DNA from 3 places in the Brevundimonas sp. SPF441 genome. Region 2 is predicted to be linked to each of the others. Evidence: predicted binding sites of a transcription regulator. Region 2 holds the regulator's gene; each other region holds the start of a gene.
The links. Region 2 encodes LexA, which represses DNA repair genes until DNA is damaged. Its sites were predicted from a motif close to ATGTTCNCNANNTGTTCT; they were not measured.
Positions count from the first base shown of each region.

Region 1: the regulator LexA is predicted to act here: its motif matches at 1,586-1,603, upstream of GGC30_RS01440 (ImuA family protein).
Region 3: the regulator LexA is predicted to act here: its motif matches at 1,531-1,548, upstream of recA (recombinase RecA).

Region 1 is NZ_WJWX01000001.1:298,660-301,936, forward strand. Features, by position in the region: gene GGC30_RS01435 (DNA polymerase Y family protein) at 1-874, opposite strand, end outside; gene GGC30_RS01440 (ImuA family protein) at 765-1,583, opposite strand; gene GGC30_RS01445 (DEAD/DEAH box helicase) at 1,834-3,277, shown strand, end outside.
Region 2 is NZ_WJWX01000003.1:78,371-81,647, forward strand. Features, by position in the region: gene trpC (indole-3-glycerol phosphate synthase TrpC) at 1-766, shown strand, start outside; gene lexA (transcriptional repressor LexA) at 885-1,583, shown strand; gene GGC30_RS03285 (ComEC/Rec2 family competence protein) at 1,564-3,277, opposite strand, start outside.
Region 3 is NZ_WJWX01000032.1:17,329-20,605, reverse strand. Features, by position in the region: gene GGC30_RS14725 (MHYT domain-containing protein) at 1-1,480, shown strand, start outside; gene recA (recombinase RecA) at 1,650-2,732, shown strand; gene GGC30_RS14715 (3-hydroxyacyl-CoA dehydrogenase NAD-binding domain-containing protein) at 3,025-3,277, opposite strand, start outside.

The sequences.
Region 1 (3,277 bases), on a different contig from region 2:
CCCGAAAGGCGCGCCCGCCCTGACCGCGCAAATCCAACTGATCCATCACCTCGAGGAGCAGATCGCCGATGACGGCTTCGACATCGATCATTTCCGTGATCGGTTCGACCAGGATCCGGCTCACGGCGATCATCATGACCGGCCGTTGGGGTCTTATCCGCGTATCCTCACGCCCCAGGACGCGGTTCAGCCGGGTCGCCGCCACTGCGCCAAAGCGGGCGGCGATGGGGGCCGTGGGTCGATCGTCCAGATGCGCCATGGTCTTCAGCCCGGCGCGCGTCAGGGCCTGCGTTTCCTTCTCCGAAAGCTCCAAGGCCGCGACTGGAAGACGACGCAGAGCCTGACGCTGGTTCGCACCCTCGTAAATCCCACCGCTTCCAAACCGCCCCAACGCACGCGCCGCTTCCGGCGTGCCGGCCATGGCCAGCCGCACCGCCAGACCGACGCGACGCGCTCGCGCCTCGACGGCCTGCATCAATCCCATCTCGCCTCCGAACAAGTGGGCGCAACCGGTCACATCAAGCGCCAGGCCATCCAGACCGTCTGTCGCCGCCATCGGCGTGAACCGGCCGAAGTCCAGCAGAACGCGCTTCAACAAAGCCGCATCCGCTTCGGGACGATGCACGACCACTCGAACATCCGGCGCCCTGGCCCGCGCGTCCGCCAGCGTCATTCCCGGAGATAGTCCCATCTCCAACGCCTGCCGATTTGCGGCTGCCAGCCTCAGCGCGCCCTTCACCTTCTCGACCAGCACGGTCGCCGGCTCAGCCGAAGCGTCGGATCGCCCCTCCTCGCGCCGCAGCCGATCTGTCGACAACAGAGGAAACCAGACCGACAGGTAGCGCCGGTCGTTGCGCGTGTTGATGTCCGGCATTGCGCCCACTCTGTTCGAAAACTCCGCGCTCACGATCCCATTCCATGGTCCAGGCCTTCGGCGGCGCGCCCGACCGATGCCGCAACAACTCGATCCCATAGTTCGGACGGCCGGGAGCATCCGCCTCCAAGGCTTGGGACAAGGCTGCGCGAACGCGCCAGCGGGTCTCGGCTGCGGTGGGCTGGGGTTGAGCCGCCAGTCGGGTCAGGATCGCCGTCGCCCGCCCCTGCCCCGCCGCCATGGACAGACGTCGCGTCGCCGTCAGGCCTAGGACCCGGCTTTCGCCCCAGGTCGTAAGCAGCACCGCACCCGCTGCGCCGCATGATAGAGCCTCCTCACCCGCCGCCAGCAGGTCCTTGGCTTCCTTGACGCTCACCAAGATCACTCGTCCGGGATCCAAACCCAGTTCGCGCAATCCGGGTCCGTAAATCTGACCGGTCTCCAGCCCGGCCATGGCCTGGATGCCCCACACCAATGGTCGATCCTTCGAGGCCCGCTGAAAAAGACCCAACGCAAAGCCCAAAGCGGCCGTCGCATCCGGCGTCGTCGCCGCATAGATTTCGTGCAGGCCATGGCTCGAAAGCCCGCCGATGTGCCGGTCCGCTTGTGCGTGACCCAAGTCAAAGCGGTCGGCGTCGGTCGGATGACCGTCCGTTTCCATCGCCTTCAGGCGCTGACGCAATGCCTCGATACCGCGGTCGGACTGCACAACAGTTCTCCTTTTGTTCTCTTATATGCCGCTCGCCCCACCCTCGGAGTCAAGCGCAAGCAACCTTGGCCATGGGAATTTATTCCGGCGCACTCTAGCGGCCGAATATCGAGAATACTTGACTTTGACGCAGGGACTTCTATATCGCCCCCAGCCTCGGGACAGGTCTGCGATCCGCGCCGCCCGCTCGCCCAAAGAGGGGCGGTTCCGTCGCTGCTATGCACGCAGACGCTTTCTCTCCCAAGGATTCATGACCGAATTTTCCCAACTGGGCCTTTCGCCCACGACCCTTCAGGCCGTCGCCGACACCGGCTACACGACCGCTACGCCCATTCAGGAACAGGCGATCCCCGTCGCCCTCGCCGGACGTGATGTTCTCGGCATCGCCCAGACCGGCACCGGCAAGACCGCCGCCTTCACCCTGCCCCTGGTCGACCGCCTATCCACTGGCCGCGCCCGCGCCCGCATGCCGCGCGCCATCGTCCTGGCGCCGACGCGCGAACTGGCTGACCAGGTCGCCGAGAGCTTCGCCAAATACGCCAAGGGCACCAAACTGAGCTGGGTGCTGCTGATCGGCGGCGTCTCCATGGGCGACCAGGTCGCGGCGCTGAACAAGGGCGTCGACGTCCTGATCGCCACGCCCGGCCGCCTGCTGGATCTGTTCGAACGCGGCAAGATGCTGCTGACCGGCGTCGAGATCATGGTCGTCGATGAAGCCGACCGCATGCTGGACATGGGCTTCATCCCCGACATCGAGCGCATTTTCAAACTGACGCCGCCTCGTCGTCAGACCCTGTTCTTCTCGGCCACCATGCCGCCGGAGATCACGCGCCTGACGACCGCCTTCCTCAAGGATCCGACCCGGATCGAGGCCTCGCGTCCGGCTATGACCGCCGACACCATCACCCAATACATCGTCCGCATCCCGACCTCGGACCCCAAGGCCAAGCGGACCGCCCTGCGCGCCCTGGTCGGCCGTGAGGACGTGCGTAACGGCATCGTCTTCTGCAATCGCAAATCCGAAGTCGATATCGTCGCCAAGTCGCTGAAGACCCACGGCTTCGACGCCGCGCCGATCCATGGCGACCTGGATCAGTCGCACCGGATGAAGACCCTGGCGGACTTCCGCTCGGGCGCACTGAAGATTCTGGTCGCCTCCGATGTCGCCGCGCGCGGCCTGGATATCCCGGACGTCAGCCACGTCTTCAACTACGACGTCTCGCACCACGCCGACGACTACGTCCACCGCATCGGCCGCACCGGCCGCGCCGGCAAGCTGGGCCAAGCCTTCATGATCGTTACCCCGACCGACGACAAGTCGCTGGATAAGGTGCTGAAGCTGATCAAGAAGGATCCGGAAGAGCTGGTTCTGGACGGCATCGATTTCGCCGCCATCAAGGACGGCCCACGCCGCGACGACAAACGCTCGGGCGAACGCGGTCGCAGCCGGTCGCGCACCAGCAGCGCGCCCACCCCGTCCGCCGAGCCTGTCGACATCGCCCCCGTCACCGCCGCGTCTTCGTCTGAAGAGGCCGAAGCGCCGCGCAGCCGCAGCCGCCGCAAGGCCCGCCCCGAGACTCCGGTCGAAATTGCGACTCCCATCGCCGCCGCGGTCGAGGCGGAGGCGACCATCGAACCCGTCGAGACGGCTCGCACCCCACGTCCCGACCGTGCAGATCGTGAGCCGCATCTGC
Region 2 (3,277 bases):
CTACAAGCGCGAGGACGTCGCTGCCCGCAAGGCTGCGACCTCACAGGACGCGATCGAAGCCTTGGCCCGCAATGCGTCGGCTCCGCGCGGCTTTCGCGTCGCCTTGGAGCGGGTCGGAGAGGAAACCGGTCGTCCCGCCCTGATCGCCGAGATAAAGAAGGCCAGCCCGTCTAAGGGCCTGATCCGGCCCGATTTCGATCCACCGGCTCTGGCCCGCGCCTATGAGGCCGGCGGTGCGGCCTGTCTGTCGGTGCTGACCGATGCCCCCAGCTTCCAGGGCGACGACGCCTATCTGGGCCAGGCCCGCGAGGCCGTCGCCCTGCCCTGCCTGCGCAAGGATTTCTTGGTCGATCCTTGGCAGGTCGCCGAAAGCCGCGCCCTGGGCGCCGACTGCATCCTAATCATCTTGGCCATGGTCGATGACCGGTTGGCCGCCGAGCTGCTGTCGGAAGCCGAACGCTTTGGCATGGACGCGCTGATCGAGACGCACGACGAGGAAGAAATGGCGCGCGCTTGTGCGCTGGGCGGCGATCTGGTGGGGGTCAATAATCGCTCGCTGCGCACGTTCGAGGTCGATCTGGAAACCACGGAGCGGCTGTCGATGCTCAGCCCCGTGCGCGCTCTGCTGGTCGCCGAGAGCGGCATCTTCACGCCCGACGACGTGGCGCGCGTTTCGGCTGCCCATGCCCAGGCGATCCTGGTCGGCGAGAGCCTGATGCGCCAGGCCGATGTCGAGGTGGCGACCCGTCAGTTGCTGGCCGTTTGAGCCGAGACGCGGCGGCAAGCCTCGCCGTTAAGTTGACATTAGCAAGGAACACTTACAGAACATCGACAAATGTTCACGGCCCGTTCCGATTCGTCGGCGGGCGCATGAGGGCCTGGCGATGCTCACGCGCAAACAGCACGAACTGCTGATGTTCATCCACGAACGCATCCAGGAGACCGGCGTCTCCCCTTCGTTCGACGAGATGAAGGAGGCGCTCGATCTGGCCTCCAAGTCCGGCATTCACCGGCTGATCACGGCGCTGGAGGAACGAGGCTTCATTCGCCGTCTCGCTCACCGCGCTCGCGCTTTGGAAGTCACGAAACTGCCCGAACAGGCGACGGCCGGCGCGCCGCGCGGTCGCGCCGGGTTCAAGCCCGACGTCATCGAGGGCGGCGGCGGTGTCAGACCTGCGGCTCCGATGGCGGCCAACGACACCCGCGAACTGCCGCTGATGGGCAAGATCGCCGCCGGCACGCCGATCGACGCAATCGAGCATGAAACGGCGCGCTATCCGGTCCCGGAATCCATGCTGGGTTCGGGCGAGCACTATCTGTTGGAGATCGAGGGCGACTCCATGATCGAGGCGGGCATCCTGAACGGCGACATGGTGGTGATCAAATCGACCGACAACGCCGCCTCCGGAGAAATCGTGGTGGCTCTGGTGGAAGGCGAGCAGGCGACGCTGAAGCGCCTTCGCAAGAAGGGGGCCTCGATCGCGCTGGAACCCGCCAACCGCAACTACGAGACCAAGATCTACGGCTCGGATCAGGTCGCGGTCCAAGGCAAGCTGGTCGGCCTTATGCGCCGCTATCACTGACGTCCGGATCGGACTGACGCGCCCAGGGGCGGTCGCCGCGAACGTCGGCCGTCCACACCGCGCGCCATCGATTCGGCTCGCCCGAACGGACGCGCCACAACTCCACTGCCCCGCCTCGCGCAAAATCCACCCCGTCCAGGACAAGGCGATCCTGACAGGCGCTTGGAATTGAGGTGACGACAGCGCGGACGCTGACGACGGGCGCTGCGCGGCATAACGCCCCCATCTGATCTGAGCTCGGCGACTTCCGCCCCCACCAGATCGCCACGGGGCCAGCCTCACCGGTCTCCGGGCGACATGAAAAGCGGTCGCAGACCCAGCCCGTCTCCGACCGATCCATCATGGTCAGCCCCCGTCGCCGCGACCAGAGATCCACCGCAAACTCGCGCACGCCGGGCCGGACCACAACGGCCGCCTGATCACGGTGAAAGGCGGCGTTCGTCCCGCCATCGCCAATCCAGAGGTCCGGCGTCGGCGCACGCGGCCAGATCAGAACGGCGGCTGCGAACGGCAGTCCCAACCATCGCAGGCGGCCTTGCCACAGACAGACGAACAACACGCCCAGAAAGGCGATTGGCAGGACATAATTTGGCGCGCTGGCGACCGTTTTGACCGCGCCGGGCAATCCCGCCGTCCAGGTGCCGATCGCCAACATCAGGTCCACGCCCCATCCCGCAACCGCCAGGAACGGTCCCCCCAGCCCCAAAGGCTCAAGCGCTGCGCCCAAGGCAAGCGCCGGCATCAGGATGAAGTCCGCCACGGGCGACGTGCCGAGATTGGCCAGCAGTCCGTACATGGCGGTGCGGTTGAAATGCTGCATGGCGAACGGTCCCGTCGCCAATCCTGCGACGACGCTGGCCGCCACAGCCGCCGTCAACCAACCGCCTAGCCGTTGGACTGCCAGGATTGGCCAGGGCGCGGATATTTCGCGCGGGCGCTTCGGCCAGGCCTCAACCAGGGCGACCAAGGCCGCCGTCGCCGCGAACGACATCTGGAAACCCGGCGTGACGATGGCTTCAGGCTGTATGGCCAGAACGATGAAGGCCGCCACAGCCAGGCCATGCATCGTGACCGCCTGTCGATCCAGCAGGATGGCCAGAAAGGCGATGGAGGCGGTGATCGCCGCCCGCTCGGCCGGCGGCGGCGCGCCCGACACCACCAGATAGACTCCGACCGCCGTCAGCCCCGCCAATGCCGCGACCTTCTTGCCGTGAACCCGCAAGGCCAACCAAGGCCAGGCCGCCACGCCCAGCCGCACGGCGAAGAAGACGAAACCGCCGACGATGGCCATGTGCAGGCCCGACACCGACAAGATGTGCGCCAGACCGGAGTCCCGCATCACGTCCATGTCCTCCTGACTGATCCAGGTTTCATGGCTAGTCGTCATGGCGGCGGCGATCCCGCCGGTCCGTTCGCCGAGTCTTGCCTCGATCCGCTCGGCCAGTGCGAAACGGGCGCCGTTGACCGCCGTTTCAAGTCGAAGTCGCCACGGCGGCGTGGCAAGCTCGGCCCCACGCGTTTCACCCAAGGCGAACGCCACGCCTCCCATGCCTTGGAAGAAGGCGTTGCGGCCGAAGTCGTAGGCGCCGGGGCTGGCCGGCGCAGGCGGCGGATTCAGAATGGCGAACAAGCGGATCGCTTCGCCGGGCCGCGGCGGCTCGCCCCGCACCGTCGCCCGCAAGCGCACCGGCGTC
Region 3 (3,277 bases), on a different contig from region 2:
CTGGTCGATGCATTTCATCGCCATGCTGGGGTTCGAGGCCGAAGGCCTCGTCTTCTATGATCCCGGCCTGACGCTGGTCTCCTTCCTGCTGGCGACGGGCGGCACGGCGGCGGCCTTCCTGACGGCGGGCACGGCGCAGGCCAGCCCCCTGCGACTGGCGCCGGCGGCCCTGCTGATGGGCGGGTCCATCGTCGCCATGCACTATGTCGGGATGGCGGCGATGCGGATGAACGCCGTCCTGAGTTATCAGCCCGTGCTGGTCGCCCTGTCGGTCGTGGTGGCGGTCGCCGCCGCCTACGCTGCCCTGGTGGCGGCCCGTCAGGAACGAGGTCTGGCCTGGCGCGCGGTCGCCGCAGTGATCCTGGGGATGGCCATCGTCTCCATGCACCATGTCGGCATGGCGGCCCTGATCCTGACCCCGACCGCCGACGCGGGGCCGTTGCAGGGCGGGGCGTCGCCGGTGGTATTGGCGGTCGCGGTGACGACCGGGGCGGTGACACTGCTTTTTCTCGCGCTCGGCGCCTCGATCGTCGATCAGCGGGCCAATGTTCTGGCGGCCGTGGACGCCGGCGGCGTGGGGTTCTGGGAAGCGACCCTGCCGATGAAGACGACGATGATGTCAGGCCGCGCGCGCGAAATCCTGTCCATCGATCCGTCCTGCCGTCTTGGCCCGAGCGAAGTCGGCGACCGTCTGTCGCCCGAGGATCTGCCGTTGCATCGTCAGGCGCTGGAGCGCGCCCTGGCCGGGGAGGGCGAATACGATCAGGAATGGCGTCTGCCGGCCTCTGGCCGCTGGATCCATCTGCGCGGACGCCTGATCCGCAGTCGTTCGGGCCGGCCGATCAAGATGTCGGGCGTCATCACCGACATCACGGATCGCCGCGAGGCCTTCGCCGCCTTGGCCGACAGCGAACGCTTGCAGCGATTGCTGATCAACGAACTGAATCACCGGGTGAAAAACACACTGGCCACGGTGCAGTCCATCGCCCACCAGACCGCGCGGCGCACGCCGGATGTCGCCACCTTCACCGCCCTTTTCGAAGCGCGGCTCGTGGCCCTGTCCAACACTCAGAATCTGCTGACGGCTGCGAACTGGGAGCATGTCGATCTGCGCGCCATGTTGGCTCAGGAACTGGCCCCCTATGCCGAGGAACAGGTCCGCCTGACCGGTCCGGCCGTCGATCTGAACGCGCAACAGACGTTGGGGATGGGGATGGTCTTTCACGAGCTGGCGGTGAACGCCGCCAAATACGGCGCCCTGTCGAACGCCTCGGGCTGTGTGCGGATCGACTGGTCCGTGGCGGAAGGCCATCTGCTGCTGGATTGGGTGGAAAGTGGTGGGCCGGCGGTGTCGCCGCCTCAGCGCAAGGGTTTCGGTTCGGTGCTGATCGACTCGACGATCAACCGCTCGCTGCACGGCTCGGCGGTCATGACTTACGACCCCGAAGGCGCCAGCTTCAGCCTGCGCCTTCCGCTTTAGCTGGCGTCAAAAACGGTCGTAGGTTTTGGATGTTCTCGTTTTGATCGATGAGAACATCTTGTGAACCAGAACAAACCATGCACATAGTCGACCTCACGAAACGGGGGCGGGTCCAGGCGGGTCTCTCCCAAGCTGAATGACGGGAATCATGGCAAGGGAGACGAAGGCAATGGCTTCACAGGCGGCACTCAAATTGGTGGGCAAGGACGACGGCGACAAGCAACGCGCCCTGGAGGCGGCGATCGCGCAGATCGATCGCGCCTTCGGCAAGGGTTCGGTGATGAAACTGGGCAAAGCGGGCGTGGTCGCCGAGATCGACAGCGTCTCGACCGGCTCGCTGGGCCTGGACATGGCGCTGGGCATCGGCGGCCTGCCGGTCGGGCGGGTGATCGAGGTGTTCGGCCCGGAATCCTCGGGCAAGACGACCCTGGCTCTGCACACCGTCGCGGAAGTGCAGAAGAAGGGCGGGGTCGCCGCCTTCGTCGACGCCGAACATGCGCTGGACCCGGTCTATGCCCAGAAGCTGGGCGTCAATCTGGATGATCTTCTGGTGTCGCAGCCGGACACCGGCGAGCAGGCGCTGGAGATCGTGGATACGCTGGTCCGGTCGGGCGCCGTGGACATCGTGGTCATCGACTCCGTCGCGGCCCTGACGCCGCGCGCCGAGATCGAGGGCGAGATGGGCGACAGCCTGCCGGGCCTTCAGGCGCGCCTGATGAGCCAGGCGCTGCGCAAGCTGACGGCCTCGATCTCCAAATCGAAATGCATTGTGCTGTTCATCAACCAGATCCGTCACAAGATCGGCGTCATGTACGGCTCGCCCGAGACGACGACGGGCGGCAATGCGCTGAAGTTCTACGCCTCGGTGCGTCTGGATATCCGCCGCACCGGCGCGATCAAGAACCGTGACGAGGTGGTCGGCAACACCACCCGGGTCAAGGTGGTCAAGAACAAGGTCGCCCCGCCGTTCCGCGAGGTCATCTTCGACATTATGTACGGCGAGGGCATCTCCAAACTGGGCGAAGTCATCGACCTGGGCGTTAAGGCCGGCATCATCGAAAAGTCGGGCAGCTGGTTCAGCTATGACTCCACCCGGATCGGTCAGGGCCGCGAGAATGTGCGCGAGTTCCTGAAGCAGAACCCCGACATCGCGGCCTCGATCGAAAAGGCCGTGCGCGCCTCGACCAACAAGATCGCCGACGAACTGCTGGGCACGCCCGAGCCGGACGAAGGCCAGGATCTGGAAGGCTAACACCAACATCCGTGGCTGGGCGGACTTTCAGAGTTTGTCCCGGGCTCGGTCCGGTCTTTTCACCGCTACTCCGTCGCCCCTAGCGACCCGCCACCGACCCCGCGAAGGGCGGCGGAGCGACCCGCTCGACCTCGTGTCGAGCGGGTCTTTCTTTTGATAGCGGAGCATCTTCCCCTTTCTTCATTCCGGGTCTGCGCTGCGCGCCCGGAATGAAGAAAGAAAAAGTGGTGCCAAACGAAAACGGGCGACCCGAAGGCCGCCCGTTCCGTCTTCTGTGGATGTCCGCGACCGATCAGGCGGCGGCCTTCTCCGGGGCGAACTTGCCGTAGAAGGTTTCGTTCTTCGCCGCCATGTCGCGCAGCAGCTGCGGGACCTTGAAGCGATCGCCATAGGTCGCGGCCAGACGGTCGGCGGTCTCGACGAACTTGGCCAGGCCGATGCCGTCGATCATGCTGATCGGGCCGCCGGTCCAGGGCGCGAAGCCCCAGCCCAGGATGGCGCCCAGATCGGCTTCGCGCGGATCGTCGATGACGCCCTCTTCCCAG